DNA from 3 places in the Paenibacillus sp. FSL R5-0887 genome. Region 1 is predicted to be linked to each of the others. Evidence: riboswitches for the same ligand, from Rfam matches in the RefSeq annotation. Region 1 holds a riboswitch; each other region holds the start of a gene.
What was found. Region 1 has a riboswitch for cyclic di-AMP ahead of MKY14_RS01920 (KamA family radical SAM protein). Riboswitches for the same ligand answer to the same signal wherever they lie in the genome.
Positions count from the first base shown of each region.

Region 2: linked by a shared signal. The riboswitch ahead of MKY14_RS17210 (alpha/beta fold hydrolase) and the one ahead of MKY14_RS01920 (KamA family radical SAM protein) in region 1 are both predicted to bind cyclic di-AMP.
Region 3: linked by a shared signal. The riboswitch ahead of MKY14_RS24740 (hypothetical protein) and the one ahead of MKY14_RS01920 (KamA family radical SAM protein) in region 1 are both predicted to bind cyclic di-AMP.

Region 1 is NZ_JBBOCE010000001.1:438,202-443,320, reverse strand. It holds gene MKY14_RS01930 (ABC transporter substrate-binding protein) at 1-106, shown strand, start outside; gene MKY14_RS01925 (AraC family transcriptional regulator) at 246-1,913, shown strand; cyclic di-AMP (ydaO/yuaA leader) riboswitch at 1,962-2,105, shown strand; gene MKY14_RS01920 (KamA family radical SAM protein) at 2,237-3,412, shown strand; gene MKY14_RS01915 (helix-turn-helix transcriptional regulator) at 3,546-4,457, shown strand; gene MKY14_RS01910 (DinB family protein) at 4,540-5,055, shown strand; gene MKY14_RS01905 (YdeI/OmpD-associated family protein) at 5,112-5,119, shown strand, end outside.
Region 2 is NZ_JBBOCE010000001.1:3,859,516-3,864,634, forward strand. It holds gene mnmH (tRNA 2-selenouridine(34) synthase MnmH) at 1-877, opposite strand, end outside; gene selD (selenide, water dikinase SelD) at 936-1,997, opposite strand; gene MKY14_RS17210 (alpha/beta fold hydrolase) at 2,590-3,399, opposite strand; cyclic di-AMP (ydaO/yuaA leader) riboswitch at 3,505-3,691, opposite strand; partial or broken gene MKY14_RS17215 (glyoxalase) at 3,938-4,048, shown strand; gene MKY14_RS17220 (hypothetical protein) at 4,126-4,299, opposite strand; gene MKY14_RS17225 (Nif3-like dinuclear metal center hexameric protein) at 4,384-5,119, opposite strand, start outside.
Region 3 is NZ_JBBOCE010000002.1:1,547,839-1,552,957, forward strand. It holds gene kdpB (potassium-transporting ATPase subunit KdpB) at 1-337, opposite strand, end outside; gene kdpA (potassium-transporting ATPase subunit KdpA) at 354-2,030, opposite strand; gene kdpF (K(+)-transporting ATPase subunit F) at 2,043-2,120, opposite strand; gene MKY14_RS24740 (hypothetical protein) at 2,247-2,663, opposite strand; cyclic di-AMP (ydaO/yuaA leader) riboswitch at 2,915-3,104, opposite strand; cyclic di-AMP (ydaO/yuaA leader) riboswitch at 3,524-3,687, shown strand; gene MKY14_RS24745 (hypothetical protein) at 3,756-4,310, shown strand; gene MKY14_RS24750 (hypothetical protein) at 4,325-4,846, shown strand; gene MKY14_RS24755 (hypothetical protein) at 4,887-5,119, shown strand, end outside.

The DNA of each region.
Region 1 (5,119 bases):
CAAGAACGGATATGTCTATACACAAGACATCATGAAGACTTCAAGTGATGCGACAACAAGAGAATGGCTGCTTGGGGAAATTCCACAGCTATTGAATATGAAATAACCTTCTGTGATGAAGAGTTTAACACAAGGCTGATAAAAAACTGTAAGAAGCATGTCAACAGCTGTTGATATGCTTCTTTTTTTTATATACAATGAATTCATTGATAATCATTCTCACCAAATGAACGGAGGCTGAACCCATGCTGCATACATCATCGTCCTGCCCCCCACTCCACTCTCTGCTATTTCAGCTAAACGAGGCCGAACTGATGATTCAAGCTGCCGATTCAAGCTCTATAACGCGTACAACCCAGGACTATACCCTTCTCATATTTACTGGAGGGAACGGACAATTGAACCTCGATGATCAAAGCGTGATGCTAAGTACGGATAAATGTTATCTACTATCTCCTGGAATCTCCTATAGTACGGACAACCAGGAGCTGACGTTGTATTATTACCTCATCACCTTTACAGCAATTTATACAACCGAGCATCCTAAACGATATTCTGGAGAGCTGCTTTCCGGCAGACGGGAGTTAATTGTGCACCCGTTCACCAAGGTAATCCGACTAGTCGAAGACCTGCTCATGAACAGGAATAACACCGATGATGTACAACAATTCAAGCGACAATTAAAATTCCAAGAATTGCTGCTGCTACTTTTTGAGCATAATTACCCTTCCAAACACCTGCCAAGTCCTACGGAATCCGTAGAAAAGACCATAACATTCATTCAGGAGCATTATACAGAGAGTATCACCGTGAAGCAGTTAGCTGAACTGGCGGGAATATCAATCTGGCAATATACACCGATCTTTCAGCAGCTTACGGGTAAAAAGCCGCTTGAATACCTGACGGATCTGCGCATTAATCATTCCAAACGATTCCTGCAGGAATCGACTGAACCACTGCGGGAAATCGCCAGACTGGTCGGCTTCTCGGACGAATACTATTTCAGCCGCCGCTTTCGGCAAAAAACCGGAGTTACACCCGGACAATATGCACATCAGCAAAGTCGTAAGCTTACCGTCAAGGATTGGACGGGTCATGAGGTGGAGATTCCAGAGCGAGCGAAACGTATTGTCTATCATGGCGAAACACTTGGCGACCTTCTCGCGTTAGGCGTAAAGCCTATCGGTGGAGATGAAGCGTTCGCCCGGAACAGCGTCTATAAACATCGGCTTAAGAAGCTCGCCAACGTCGGGTTTCCACTGGACCCGCAGTTGACCGCTTCCCTAAACCCAGATTTGATCATTTTGGCAAATAGTGATGAAAGAGCCTACAGAGCAGTTTCTGGTATCGCTCCGACACTCACCTTTGATTCATTTGCGCCTCTCGACAACCGAATGCGGACATTAGGCAGTTGGCTAGGTAAACAGCGCGAAGCCGAAGCATGGCTGGAGTCATTCACAATCAAAAACGCTGCCATGTGGCAGCAGCTTTACACGACAACCCTTCAAGTTGGAGAAACCGCCTCTGCTTTGGTCTATGATCATGGAGATCATCTATATGCTATGGGAATGTCCGGATTCTCCACTGCGCTTTATGCCCCATGTGGTTTACAACCGACCGAAGAGATCCAGGCCATATTGGACGAAGAGTTAGGGTTCGCCGAAGTTGATCCAACGCGACTGCCTGCCTACGCCGGAGATCATATCTTCATGCTCATTCCGGAACGCAAAGACTCGCGAGCTGCGATGGAACGATTACTAGACAGTTCACTTTGGAACAGTCTCCCGGCAGTACGTCAGGAACATGTTTATCTGCTCGACGGAAGCAAATGGAACTCTAGTGATGCGTTAACCCGGGAGAAGCTGCTAACGCTGTTGCCTAAACTACTCGGCGGAAGTAGCGCTAACAATTGAAAGTGAATCTAGGATTCTCTTTTGACTTTTCAAAACTTGATAGGGTATACTTTATCTACGCTTAATTTCCAACTTTTACAGTTGAAAAGCGGGGGAACCAGTTAATTGGGGCGAATCATTGAGCATTAGAATGTAGGGTACCATCTTACCCGAGTCCGTCAGCTAACCTCGTCAGCAGTGGATGGGTCTGCTTTTCATGTTATTTACATAACCAGAGACCCTTGCTAAGGGTCTCTTTTTGTGCTTTTTTGGACCCTGCTGGCAGTAGATTGGCCTTTGACACTAAGGCTCCCTCATTTCTCACACTACGAGACAAAGGAGAGATGTACGTGCAAAAGGTAAAGTACTTCACGGATATTAACAAAATAGCTATGTTGTCTGAGCTGGAAAAAGAGAATCTGAAAGAAATTACGGACAAATTTGTTTTTCGTGTAAATGACTACTATCTGTCTTTAATTAACTGGGATGATCCAAATGATCCCATCCGTAAGCTGGTTATTCCTAACGAAGGTGAACTGCTGGAATATGGGCGCTGGGACGCCTCCGATGAGGACACGAATTATGTGGTACCTGGTTGTCAGCACAAGTATAGAACAACTGCACTGCTGATTGTATCCGAGGTCTGCGGGGCTTATTGCCGCTACTGTTTCCGTAAGCGTCTGTTCCGAAATGACGTGAAAGAGGCGATGGCTGATGTCTCTCCGGGCTTGGAGTATATCGCAAAGAATCCGGAGATTAACAACGTACTTCTTACGGGCGGGGACAGTTTAATTCTCTCCACACCGAAGCTAAGATCCATTATTGAAAATCTAAGAAGCATTGAGCATGTTAAGATCATTAGACTAGGTTCCAAAATTCCCGTATTTAATCCGATGCGGATCTCTGAAGACGAAGAGCTGCTGGAGCTGATTCGTACTTACTCTACCGAAGACAAACGAATCTATGTTATGGCGCACATCAATCATCCTCGTGAAATCACACCTGAAGCCAAAAAAGCATTTAAAGCTCTCCACAACGCAGGGGCAATTGTCGTAAATCAGACCCCCATCCTCAAAGGCATCAACGATGATCCCGTTATTTTAGGGGAACTACTGGACCGGCTTTCATGGGCTGGCGTTACACCCTACTACTTCTTTGTGAACCGGCCCGTAGCCGGAAACCGAGATTTCGTATTACCGCTCGAGCAAGTCTATCAAATTGTAGAAGAAGCCAAAGCCAGAACCTCAGGACTTGGCAAAAGAGTACGCTTATCCATGAGCCACACCTCAGGAAAAATAGAAATTCTCGCCATTGATAACGGAAAAGCCTATCTCAAATACCATCAATCCAGAGATCAGGAATACGGAAAATTTATGATTCTAGATTGTCCAAAGGACGCCGAATGGTTCGATGACCTGCCTGGGAATGAGCAATATTGGACCCCACCTGTGAAAAAAAACGATGCTATTATTTCTGTTAATGATTTATCAGGCGAGCCTGCGGATTTAATCTGTAAATAGATTTAATCGACTCTGTCATAGGATATTTCTTCATCGCCAACAACAAAACTCCTCCCTCCCAAAATTAGCCCGAAAAAATCTATGATATAATCACGCTGTAACACGAAATGGACTAATGGGTGGGAATGCACACATGAAATTGGAACGATTGATTTCTATGATCTACAAGCTATTGAACCACGAAGTTTTATCTGCCTCCAAGCTGGCTGAAGAGTTTCAGGTTTCCCAGCGAACAATCTATAGGGATATCGATGTGATTTGTGCCGCTGGCATCCCGGTCGTATCGTATCAGGGTACTAAAGGTGGATATGGCATAATGGACGGATATAAAATGGATAAAAGCCTGCTCCGTTCGTATGATGTCACTTCTCTGATTACTGTACTTAACAGTCTTTCTTCCGTTTTTGAAGATGAGCATACGCAAGGAACCATTGAACGGCTGCAAACGATTGGAACGGAGCCACAGACCTCTAGTCTCGCGGTGGATCTTGAAACCCGGCGTACGGATCCTGACGCACTTCCTCTTTTACGTGCGGCTATATCGGAACGAAATGTTGTCCGTTTTGATTACATCAGTGTAAAAAATGAACGTACAACCCGTGAAATGGAACCAGTAAAGCTTCATTTTAAATATAGCAACTGGTACATCTATGGTTATTGCCGGACACGGCAGGACTATCGGGAGTTCCGACTTTCCCGGATGCTGAATTTGTTCCTGACGCAGGATACCTTTCATTCGCAACATGAGGTACCCAAAGAGGCCGGCTGTTCAAACAGGGCAGATCAGGTGGAGGAAATAGTGATCCGGGTAGGCCCTGAGGCTCTGGCAGAAGCTTTGGATCAGTTTCATCAAGTCGACAAGGAATTTCATTCCGATAAAAGCATGACGATGCGAATTCCTGTGTATAAGCCATTGGAAGCACATTGGCTTTGGTCCATTCTGCTGAGTTTTGGCAGCGGCGCCGAAGTCCTCGAACCCCCTGCATTGCGAGGTATTTTAAAAGAGCAGCTTCAAAACACACTCAAACTTTATGAAGAAGTATGACAGTCTGATGTCATACTTCTTCTTTTATATTAACTACAGTAACAAAAACAAATCCATGACCATTCAAAAGGAGAATGTACGAATGACAAATTATACAGTAGAAATGTTTAAATACCACACTTGGGCAAACCAAACTATCCTGGGAAGAATCAAGGAACTCCCGCCTTCTGTGCTAAGTCAAGAAGTGAACAGCTCATTTCCCACCATCGCTCATGCCCTTAGCCATATCTATGCGGTTGATACGATGTGGTATCTTGTATTAACAGGCACTGCCATGCCAGAGGCTTTTCAACAAAGTATCCCGCTAAATTTGAGCATTCTAGATTCTGTGGATGAATACGTAAATATCTTTGCCCAGCTATCAGAACAATACAAAGCATGGTTACACAACCAATCCGATTTGGAGCAAACCATTCTGCTTGACAATCCATTCGCCGGAATCCGCCAAACACGCCTATCAGAAATTGTGTTGCAAGTCGCCAATCACGGGACTTATCATAGAGGCAATGTATCTACTATGTTACGGCAGTTAGGCCATGCTTCCACCATGAATGACTATGCTCTTTTTTGGTATCAGGTTCCTGCGGAAGCTATTTAATCTCGGATGGGCAAGACGCTCCACTCCATACCTAGAAAGGAAATTGTATTTTAATTATGGAGAT
Region 2 (5,119 bases), 3.4 Mb from region 1:
ACAAATCTGCCTGCAAGCATCGCTCGATTTCTGCCGCAATAGGGATATGAATTCGGGATTTAATACTCCGAAATGCAGAAATACATTGCTCCTTGTATTCTTCTGGCCGATAATCCTCAAGGATTTGCTCCACTCTGGCATGCAAAGGCATCTCAATCCAGATCTGCGTTCCGCTCTCTTTTTGCTCGGCCATAAATGGGGGCATTACTACCTTACCAATCTTTTTGCTCTCCGCTTCAAATAGTACATAAGGAGAATCCCCGATCTTAATTAACTCCTCTAAAAGAAGACTATCGAACGTTTTTTGATTGTTCGCACGAAGGCCAATCTCACCAAAAATAGAACCGCGATGACCTGCCATCCCTTCCAAATCCAGAACGGGGTAGCCTTGCGCTTTCAGGCGGTGTAACAGATTGGTTTTACCTGTGCCTGTATTTCCGTGAATCACATAAGACTTCGCCTTACATTCATAGGACTCCAATTCGTCGAGCACCCATTTACGATAAGCCTTATAGCCGCCTATCAGCCGGTAAGCATGAATATCCATTAAAGAGAGTACGGTCGCAGTTGTACGGCTGCGCATACCTCCCCTCCAGCAGAATACAGCTTTGTCTCCTTGAATCGCTGCAAATTCTTTGACAAAAGAAGGCAGTTTTGCCGCAGCAATCTCCAAACCACGTTCTTTCGCGGCCTGCACACTTGTCTGTTTATACAACGTCCCTACTTCAGCCCGTTCCTGATCATCAAAAAAAGGAATATTCAAACTATCCGGCAGCGTTGCATCTTTATATTCAGAAGGAGATCTAACATCAATAATGGTGATCTGCTTCTTGTTTTTTAACACTCTAAGTTCTTCCAGTGTAATGTCCTGAAACAATATGCTCTCTCCTCTGGTGGCTAACCTTCATAATTTGCTCTAAGCTGATATACAACAGTTATTCCACAGCAGCTATAACTGTAATCTGACCCGGATGCTCTTCCGTTACCTCTCCGATCAATGCCGCTTCTACCCCTGCATCTACTAACTCTTTTAGCAAATCTTCGCTTTGTTCAGGGGCCACAGAGATCAGCAGTCCGCCAGAAGTCACAGCGTCACATAGAATATAGCGGCTTAGTTGGTCCATCTCCTCCGGATAAAGAATGCTGCCTTCCAGATGGGCAAAGTTATTCTTAGTGCCTCCTGGAACAAATCCCTGCTCCGCAAGCTCTCTTACTCTTGGCAGCATCGGTACATCGCCTTGACGAATGATCAGGCCCGTGCCGCTCCCTTTAGCCATTTCCGAGGCATGTCCCAGTAGCCCAAATCCGGTAACATCTGTACAAGCATGTACATCATAAGGCTCCATGATTTCAGCCGCTTTTTTATTCAAAGTAGACATTACTGTCGTAAGGCGTGTGGTTTCTTCAGGAGATAGCTGATCCTTTTTAATGGAAGTTGTTAAGATCCCCACACCGATAGGCTTCGTTAGAATCAGCTTGTCTCCCACCTTGGCGCCCGCATTCGTTCTTACTTTGTCAGGATGCACAAGGCCCGTAACGGCCAATCCGAATTTGGGCTCTTTATCGTCGATGGAATGTCCGCCCACAAGAGTAGCTCCTGCTTCCTGTACTTTATCCGCTGCACCGCGCAAAATGTCACCGAGAATGCTTTTATCTAAAACAGAAATAGGAAAGGCCACAATATTAAGCACCGTAAGCGGCTTTCCACCCATCGCATAAATATCGCTTAATGCATTGGCTGCTGCAATTTGACCAAATGAATAGGGATCATCCACGATCGGCGTGAAAAAATCAACAGTTTGCACTAACGCTAATTCATCACTTAAACGATACACCCCTGCATCATCACTAGTATCAAGACCTACAAGTAGATCCGGGTTAGGAACAGTTGGTGGCAGACTACGAATAACCTGCATGAGATCGGCGGGACCGATTTTGCAGCCGCAGCCCCCTTTTGAAGATAATGAAGTCAGTTTTATAGTTTCAGCTTGAGACATCATGACTCAGCTCCTTTAGTATGAATTATCTTAATCTTACACGAGTAGATCGCATTGTACAAAATGCAAGAGTAGCAGATGCGTTGCTTACTACGCCTCCTTCTATAACTATTTAGAGTCTATTGTTCTTTCCCACGTCTGGTGAGCTATATTTGGTGCTGTGGTAGGGTAGGGACATTAAGTGGCGTTCTAGGTACAATATGCTTGTAAATGTTCAACATCCATCGGTTAGTAAAATAACCAAAGGCTGGCTCATTCGTAGATTTCACTACGGATGAGCCAGCCTTTAGTTAGATATCCATTATATTAGGGAAATTCTCCCTAATGTTCATCGATAATCGCTTTAAAATGAGGTTTTTAGGGAATTCCTCCCTAAAAATTCATGCAAATACCCATTTATGGCTAAAAACATCCTATTATTAGGGAGGATTTCCCTAATCTACGTTCTAGGAGCCATAATCTCCTTCATTTTAGGGAGAATTCCCCTAAAGTTCTTCCCAGAAAGACGACCCATAGCCAGCTCATTCCGCCCTGGCTATGGGACGCCTATTTTCTCACTTAAACGCTTCGCTTGTGAAGGTCTCCCTATAGATCAGCTAATCTGCTGACTGCCCTGCTGCTTCTCTAAGAAACGCTGAAGAATCGCATTGAATTGCTCCGGCTGGCACAGATTACTTGGATCTAATGCGTTCGGAATAATCGCCAACTGCGCCTGCGGCAGCTGAGACACCATTTCCTTCATACAATTCACTCCAAATTCATTAAAGTCCCCCACAATACATAATGCAGGACGTTTAAAAGCCTTTAAACATCTGGTGTAATCAACATGGCTCGTAGCCAGCCTTTGCCGATATAACTCCCGGGGGCGTTTGTCCAGCAGTCCTCTTCTAATCTCATTGTAGGCCAGACTCCAGCGCTCTCGGTACATCATCCGAATCGAAGGCAACACCAGCTCGCTTGGGAGATAATACATTAGTAAACTGCAATATGCTGCCATAGTTTGTATTTTCCCTACTATTGTTGATCCGTGAGTCCTACAAAAGCTATCCGCGACCACAATGGCTTTTACACGCTCAGGATATTGTTTGGCAATATGCTGAACGACTAAGCCACCATAGGCGATTCCTACAAAAACTGCTTCACGGATACCTAGGTCATTCAACAGCATAATCAGATCCAGACATTGCGTCTCAATAATCTCATGTGGGGCCTCCAGCAGTTTACCAGACTTGCCATTCCCCCGTAAATCGCACAAAATCACTTTATATTTATCGGAAAAATACTCCAGCTGTGGTTTGAACATACTGTGTGTTAATCCATGTCCATGGATAAACACAACCGGAGTGCCAGTTCCATTGATTTCATAATAGAGCGAAGTTCCGTTCAGTTTAGCGATAGGCAAAGGTAACACCTCTTTCATAATAAATTCTACGACTATATCTGCTTAAAAACGCAGCAAAAAACCACAGAGGGATTCTCTGTGGCTATTCATCACTAAACACGCCATTCATCCTCTCTCCATACGCTTACGAGGTTAGCTGTCGGATTCGGGCAGTGAGAGTTGCCCTACCTGCAGGGATGCATATTATGCACCCGGAACAGGATTCACCCCATAACCAGTGCCGACTCTCACATCGGCTGCCAGTTGTTGGTTCCCCCGCTTTCCAGAAACGGAAATTAAGCGGATTGCTTATGTAATTGTAAATTTAAGATAATTCTCAGTTCTGAGATGAATCATACTCTTGTAAGGTTTTCTTGTAAAGGAGGGCTCTGGTCAAAATAATGTTGAAAGCAATGCTTTTCATTTCATATTAAGCATACTCTTCATTTTCTCTTTCTTTTGCTCTTGTTTACTCGTTTTCTTTAGAAAAACTGCTCTGAAGCAAGCGAAAAAGGGGGTGATTCACCAGTACTTTCCTATTTAATAAGAAACGACAATCTTCAATACCAATATTGGGCCAGTTTCTGTACCTTGGGGTGTTCGTCGTTTCTATGTCCCCGATCCGTTTGGCAAGCTTGTTAATATTATTTCACATGAACAGCACGAATGATTTCATAAAAAAGAAAAAAGCTAAGCAGAATCAGAGATCTCCCCCTGTCCACTTAGCTTCCTTTTACAATACTATGGCTACAAAAGATCGGCGTTTTTCAATGCATGCTCCCAGCTTGGAAAAAAGAACAGCGCACTTCTCATAAGCTCTGGGTCGCTTTGCTTTACTTGTTTTTTACTGATCGAGCTTCCGTCGCTTTGCAGCTTTTTGATCCGACTTAATACTTCATCAGCCTCCAAAGGAATTTCCATTGAAACACTCCTTTCTCAGTGACCTGTTTCCCTTCATTTTCTCCATAATATGTTTATTTATTCCGTACTCTTAATTTCCCCAGATTAAACCATCTGATAGATGGGTTGTTCAGCAATGAACCGGGTAGGAAGCATGGGATATTTGTCTGCTAAGATTTCAGCTAAATATTTCATCCCCGGCGCTTCACTCTCCGCATGACCTAACATGATGAGCGCTTTAGATCTGCCTTGGTGCCCTGCATCCCGCACATATTCCGGAGTCTCCCACTCTGGTCCCTCTCCAGCGATAATTAAATCAAGATTGTGATCATTAAAAAGCGGAATAGCCATCATCCCGCCTCCTCTGTAACCTACTAATATCCCTACGCGTTTGCAGGACAGAGACAGGTCACCAGCAGCGCGTACATAAGAGATGCCTAGCTTACTTTTAATATACTGAGCAGCTTCCATTACAGTCATAGCAGGAATAGTGAGAATCGTAGCAGCCGCTTGCTGCTCTTCCACATAGTCTGACCAATCCAGCTCTCGCAGCAAGCCCATCATAATCCCATCCGGCTCTTGCCGATGCCAATAATCATGATAACGAAAAATAGCTATTGGGGAATGTTCGATCAGACTTTTTTTCGCATGATAAACCGGATCACCTTCTAACCACTCGCTCGCTGCATGATGGCTATAAAATACACCTTCATGCGTGATCAGCAAATTGGCTCCTAACGCTATTGCTTGCTCCACAATATTTTGTGTGGCAGAGAAGGCCGTAATAATCCCTGTGACTTCAGTTTCCGGTTCCCCTGGGTTCAGAATATCCACAGTCCCT
Region 3 (5,119 bases), on a different contig from region 1:
CTCCAACGAGTTTGTTAGCTGTGATATCCTGTTTCGTTTTCTTGAGTGAATCCGCCTGGGCTTTCCCGCGGCCTTCAGCCAGCGCTTCAGCGAAGTTGGCAAACAGCACTGTGAATAGCAGAATGAACAACACTGTGATATTGAAGCCTACCGATTTCTCTGCATTAAAATATCCGGGGGCCAGTACCATAAGCAATACAATAATCGTACCGATTTCGACTACGAACATGACCGGATTTTTGATTAACGTCACCGGGTTAAGCTTAATAAAGCTATCCTTTACAGCGCTTAGGAGTATGGGTCCCGTCAGCAGCTTTTTTCTTTTTACAGTACTCATCTTGTTCTCCCTCTTCCTACCGTAAGGTCAAATATTCTGCAATCGGGCCGAGCACAATGACCGGCAGAAACGTCAGAGCCCCGATAATTACAACGGTACCAATCAGAATTCCGGTGAACAGACCATTGTCTGTGCGGAATGTGCCAATCGTCTCAGGAACTGGCTTCTTCTGGATCAGTGAGCCTGCAACTGCCAGCATCGCGATTATAGAGACATAACGGCCAAGCAGCATTACGATCCCGGTTGTAACATTCCAAAAGGTGGTGTTGTCCGCAAGCCCTTCAAATCCTGAACCATTGTTCGCGGCAGAAGAGACATATTCATATAACACTTGGCTAAGTCCATGGAATCCGGGATTCGTGATGGAACCGTTGCCCAAGTCCGTTAAGAACGCACCTGCTGTTGGTACAAGGATAATGAACGGATGCACAAGGATAGCAATCGCAATTAGCTTCATCTCCTTGGCTTCTATCTTTCGCCCGAGAAACTCTGGTGTTCTGCCAACCATTAGTCCACATAAGAAGACACCCATGATGGCATACATCAGCATATTGATTAGTCCGACACCTTTTCCCCCAAAGACGTTGTTGAGCATCATTAGGGCCAGAGGGGTAATGCCACCTAGCGGTGTCAGCGTATCATGCATATTGTTAACACTACCTGTCGTAGCTGCCGTTGTTACCGAAGTGAACAGCGAAGATTGCGGGATACCAAAACGTACCTCTTTACCTTCCATGCTGCCTTGCGAAGACTCAATCCCCAGCGCATTGATAGCTGGATTGCCTTTGGTTTCCGCATAATAATTCAATCCTAGCAGTAGTACGAACAAGGTCATCATTGCTGTGAAAATCACCCAGCCCTGACGTTTGTTCTTAGCGAACAACCCGTACATATATGGCAAAGAGGCTGGCAGCATCCACATAGAGAGAATCTCCAGAACGTTCGTAAGTGGATTAGGGTTCTCAAAAGGATGTGCTGAATTGGCTCCGAAGAAGCCGCCACCATTCGTACCTAAGTGTTTAATTGATTCCAAAGAAGCGACTGGACCGATAGCGATTTGTTGCGTCTGGCCTTCAAGTGTAGTGACCTCAAGCGATGGCTTGAGCGTTTGTGGCACATGCAATCCTACCAGCACCAATGAAACTAGCAGAGCTAATGGAATGAATACACGAATATGTGCTTTTACGAAGTCCTCGAAAAAGTTCCCGACTGATTTCTGTCCTGTAATCCCTCTGACAAAAGCAACCGCAACAGAAAATCCGCTCGCTGCAGACGTGAACATCATCATCGTGATGACTGCCATTTGTGAAAAATACGATAGTCCCGTCTCCCCGCTATAATGCTGCAGGTTCGTATTGGTCATAAAGCTGATCACCGTATTGAATGAAAGCGTCTGTTCCATATCGGCAATTCCATTCGGGTTCAGCGGCAATCCCCGCTGTAATCTCAGAAAAATATAACTGAAAGCAACCAGTACGATATTAGTTAAAACAAAGCTGAGTGCATACTTCTTCCAGGACATTCCGTCCCGTTTTTTCAGGCCGATCAGCTTATAAATACCTTTCTCTGTGCCTGCAAACCAGCGATCCGTACGATTCGGTTCGTTAGAAAATACATGATATAAATAAGTTCCCATCGGCTTGACCAGCAAGATGAGAATTACAATTACGACGACTATTTGCAAAATGCCCATGAATGCCCCTCCTTAAAATTTCTCAGGATGAATCAACGCGTAAACCAGATATATAAACAACAGTAGGGTAACAGCGATTACTAGAATCACAGCTTATCCCTCCCCGTATCCTCAACTACACCTGCGCACCAGCGCATAAAGCCATAAAATAACCCGTAAATTACAGCTAACGAAGCCACCATATACAGATCCATCATATCTTCCGCACTCCTTCCATTATCCTTGATGAGGTGATCTATCGATTAGAAAATCAGCATCACCACTATGGGAATAGATTACATAGCTCGCACCAAGTCTTTTATAGACCAATCTAGGATTTATTGAACTTGTAATCACAAAAATCGGCTGTGTCGTCCAGGTACGGCACATCTGAATATAGCGGCAGCAAAGCGGAAAGCTGCTCTCAAACAGATATACCCTGCCTACCGGGAACGATGGGCGAAACCAAGTGCTCTGATGGCGGGTATCCACAAGAATAACCTGCTCAATCCCGAGCTCCTCAAGTAAAGCTTTCTCAGCCACATTGTTGGTTAATCCCGCCATCTTAATACCCCTGAACTTCAGAAGTTTAATGAAATGTTCTCCCGCCTTTGTAGGCGCACATACAAGCACATATTCATTCTGATCCGTCATCTTTTTTTCTCCTCCTGCTCATTTACAACAAGGAGGCAACGAAAATCTCCGAAAGGATGTTGACCTATCGTCATTTTCGGGCACAACCTAAAGCTCGGTTGTGTCACGTCATTAGACGCTGCCTTACAAATACCGCTAATGATGAATTTAGCGACCTCTTAGGGGAGGCCTCCATAAATGCTTTGCTTCTAAGAGCACAGCAAAAAGCCACAAAGGATCTCCTCTGTGGCTCGCTAGCGGTCACATTGCACTCATCCTCTCTCCATACGCTTACGAGGTTAGCTGTCGGATTCGGGCGGTGAGAGTCGCCCTACCTGTATAGATGCGAGCTCACTCACACCCTCTACAGGATTCACCCCATAATCGGCTTCCGACTCTCACATCGGCTGCCGATTGTTGGTTCCCCCGCTTTCCTTATCGGAAATTAAGCGGATCAAATATTCGATTGTCGTTGAAACAGGAGTAATCATACTCTTATGCACGAAGACTTGTAAAACCTGAATGATGCCAAAATAATGCAAATTAAAAACTATTTTCCCATTAGATAGCGCTTACTTGATATCTAATCTCTCTATATCTCTTGTTTACTCGAGTTTGGAGCGTTTAATCGCTATCTATAACCCATGTGATTTTATTCACCTTTTTAGAGCGAAAATACTGCAAATTCCCATTATAGGTAGAAACGCAAGAAGCTGAGGCTGAACGAGAAAGAGGCGCGATAACACGCCATAAATACCTATTTACCTCGTTTTTCAGTCGTAGTCGGCAGGATATGGTTAAAATTGCTCTAAAAGAACATTTTCCGTTTTTTACAGAAAATCTTGAAAAGAGTATGATTCGGGTTGAATCCAATTCATGAAAAACAATCAACGCTGAGTTCCTGCATTGCAGGGAACGGGGGAACCATCAGGCCACCTGGCCTACTTGGGGTGAATCCAAAGGAGACTGCATAAGTCTCAATAGGTAGGGCGACTCTCACCGTCCGAATCCGACAGCTAACCTCGTAAGCGTAAAGAGAGAGACCCTTGATCCGCCACGCTTTGGCCCAGGTATATCTGCCTGTAATCCAAAACCGCAGCAGAGGTCCTCCTCTTGCTGCGGTTTTTGCGTTACCTGAGCTTATTAGGTGATAGCACGCTGGATGGGGTGAATGTTTTGAAGCACTATTATTTAGGGATACATCAAGGGCTGCTTGAGCCGATAAGTCTAAATTACGTTTGTTTCGGGGCCTTGTGGTTCGAAGAACATAATCACAGGTACATTGTAGGCTATGCATTTGGCCAGAACCAGATCCAAGCCCTTCGCCAGTTCAGCACACCTTCTTCTTGTAAAGACTGTTTAGACTCTAAGATTGTATATGAGATATATAAAAAAATTCGAGAACAACAGCAGCAGCAGGATTGGTCATCACACCAAAAGCTCCCGTGGTTTACAGCCTTCAAGGAGCCTTGGAAAGATGTAAGCGCCGGTTGGTATGTCTTGAGATCCCGCAGCACCTTTCCCTTACATCTATCTGTTATACGAAAAGAGAAGTTCCGACTATGGCTAGAGCATACCGCAGTCTGTGAGAATAAAATGGAAATGCTCGCTTGTGTAGAAAAGGCTAGTGTCACTCATCATGTAGACTTAAAGCTTTTGGAAATCTAAGGAGGAACCCTACTATGGACCAGCGCAGACTATCCCGCATTGAAGTATTTGTATTGGATGAACCCGAGCCTATTCACTATGGAATGGAAGGGGCTGAAGGCTGCCGTTATGGTATTCTGAAGCTCACCTGTAAGGGAGGCTGCAGTTGGGGGGCTTGTCTGATCTCTGCCAACACCAAAAATTTCGATCTCATTAAATGGAGTTCTTTTTTACGGGCTATCTGTCATTGCCGTCTTGAGGAAGCGCTGGATAAGGTCCGTCGCGAAGGTTCAGATTGGGAGCAGGTTAAGCTTGAGCTAGTTCAGGGTGCTTTGCAGGATTTAAAGGCCAAGCTCCAGGGTAAATCCTTGGCAGGGCATATTCAGCAAGGGCGTCTGTACAGTGTTGCAGCAGGGGGGAGCAATTCCAGAAGTGAACGGCTCTACTACAAACCTTCCAAAGCTTTATCCAGTGCCTCCCAGCAGAAACACAGTTGCCCGGAACCAGACACCGCCGATCTCATCAATAAATCCATCTCTTACTTTTCTATATTATAGATTCAAGCAAATCTCTCAATCTGAAAGGATCGTGTTCACCATGCCTGACCCCTTACCTCCCGAGTCCACCTACAGTACTAAATTTGCAGAGTGTGTTCAAAAGTATACTAATGAAGTCTACGTACTTAGTTCCATGTTGTTAGAACAATCTAATGAGGCAGACAAGATTACTATCCGCACCTTCACAGAGCTTCATAAAATATATCGTCAGGATGATTTCGATCCTCAGTTATTCTCTATCCACGCTTACCGCACTTGTATTCGCCAGTGTGC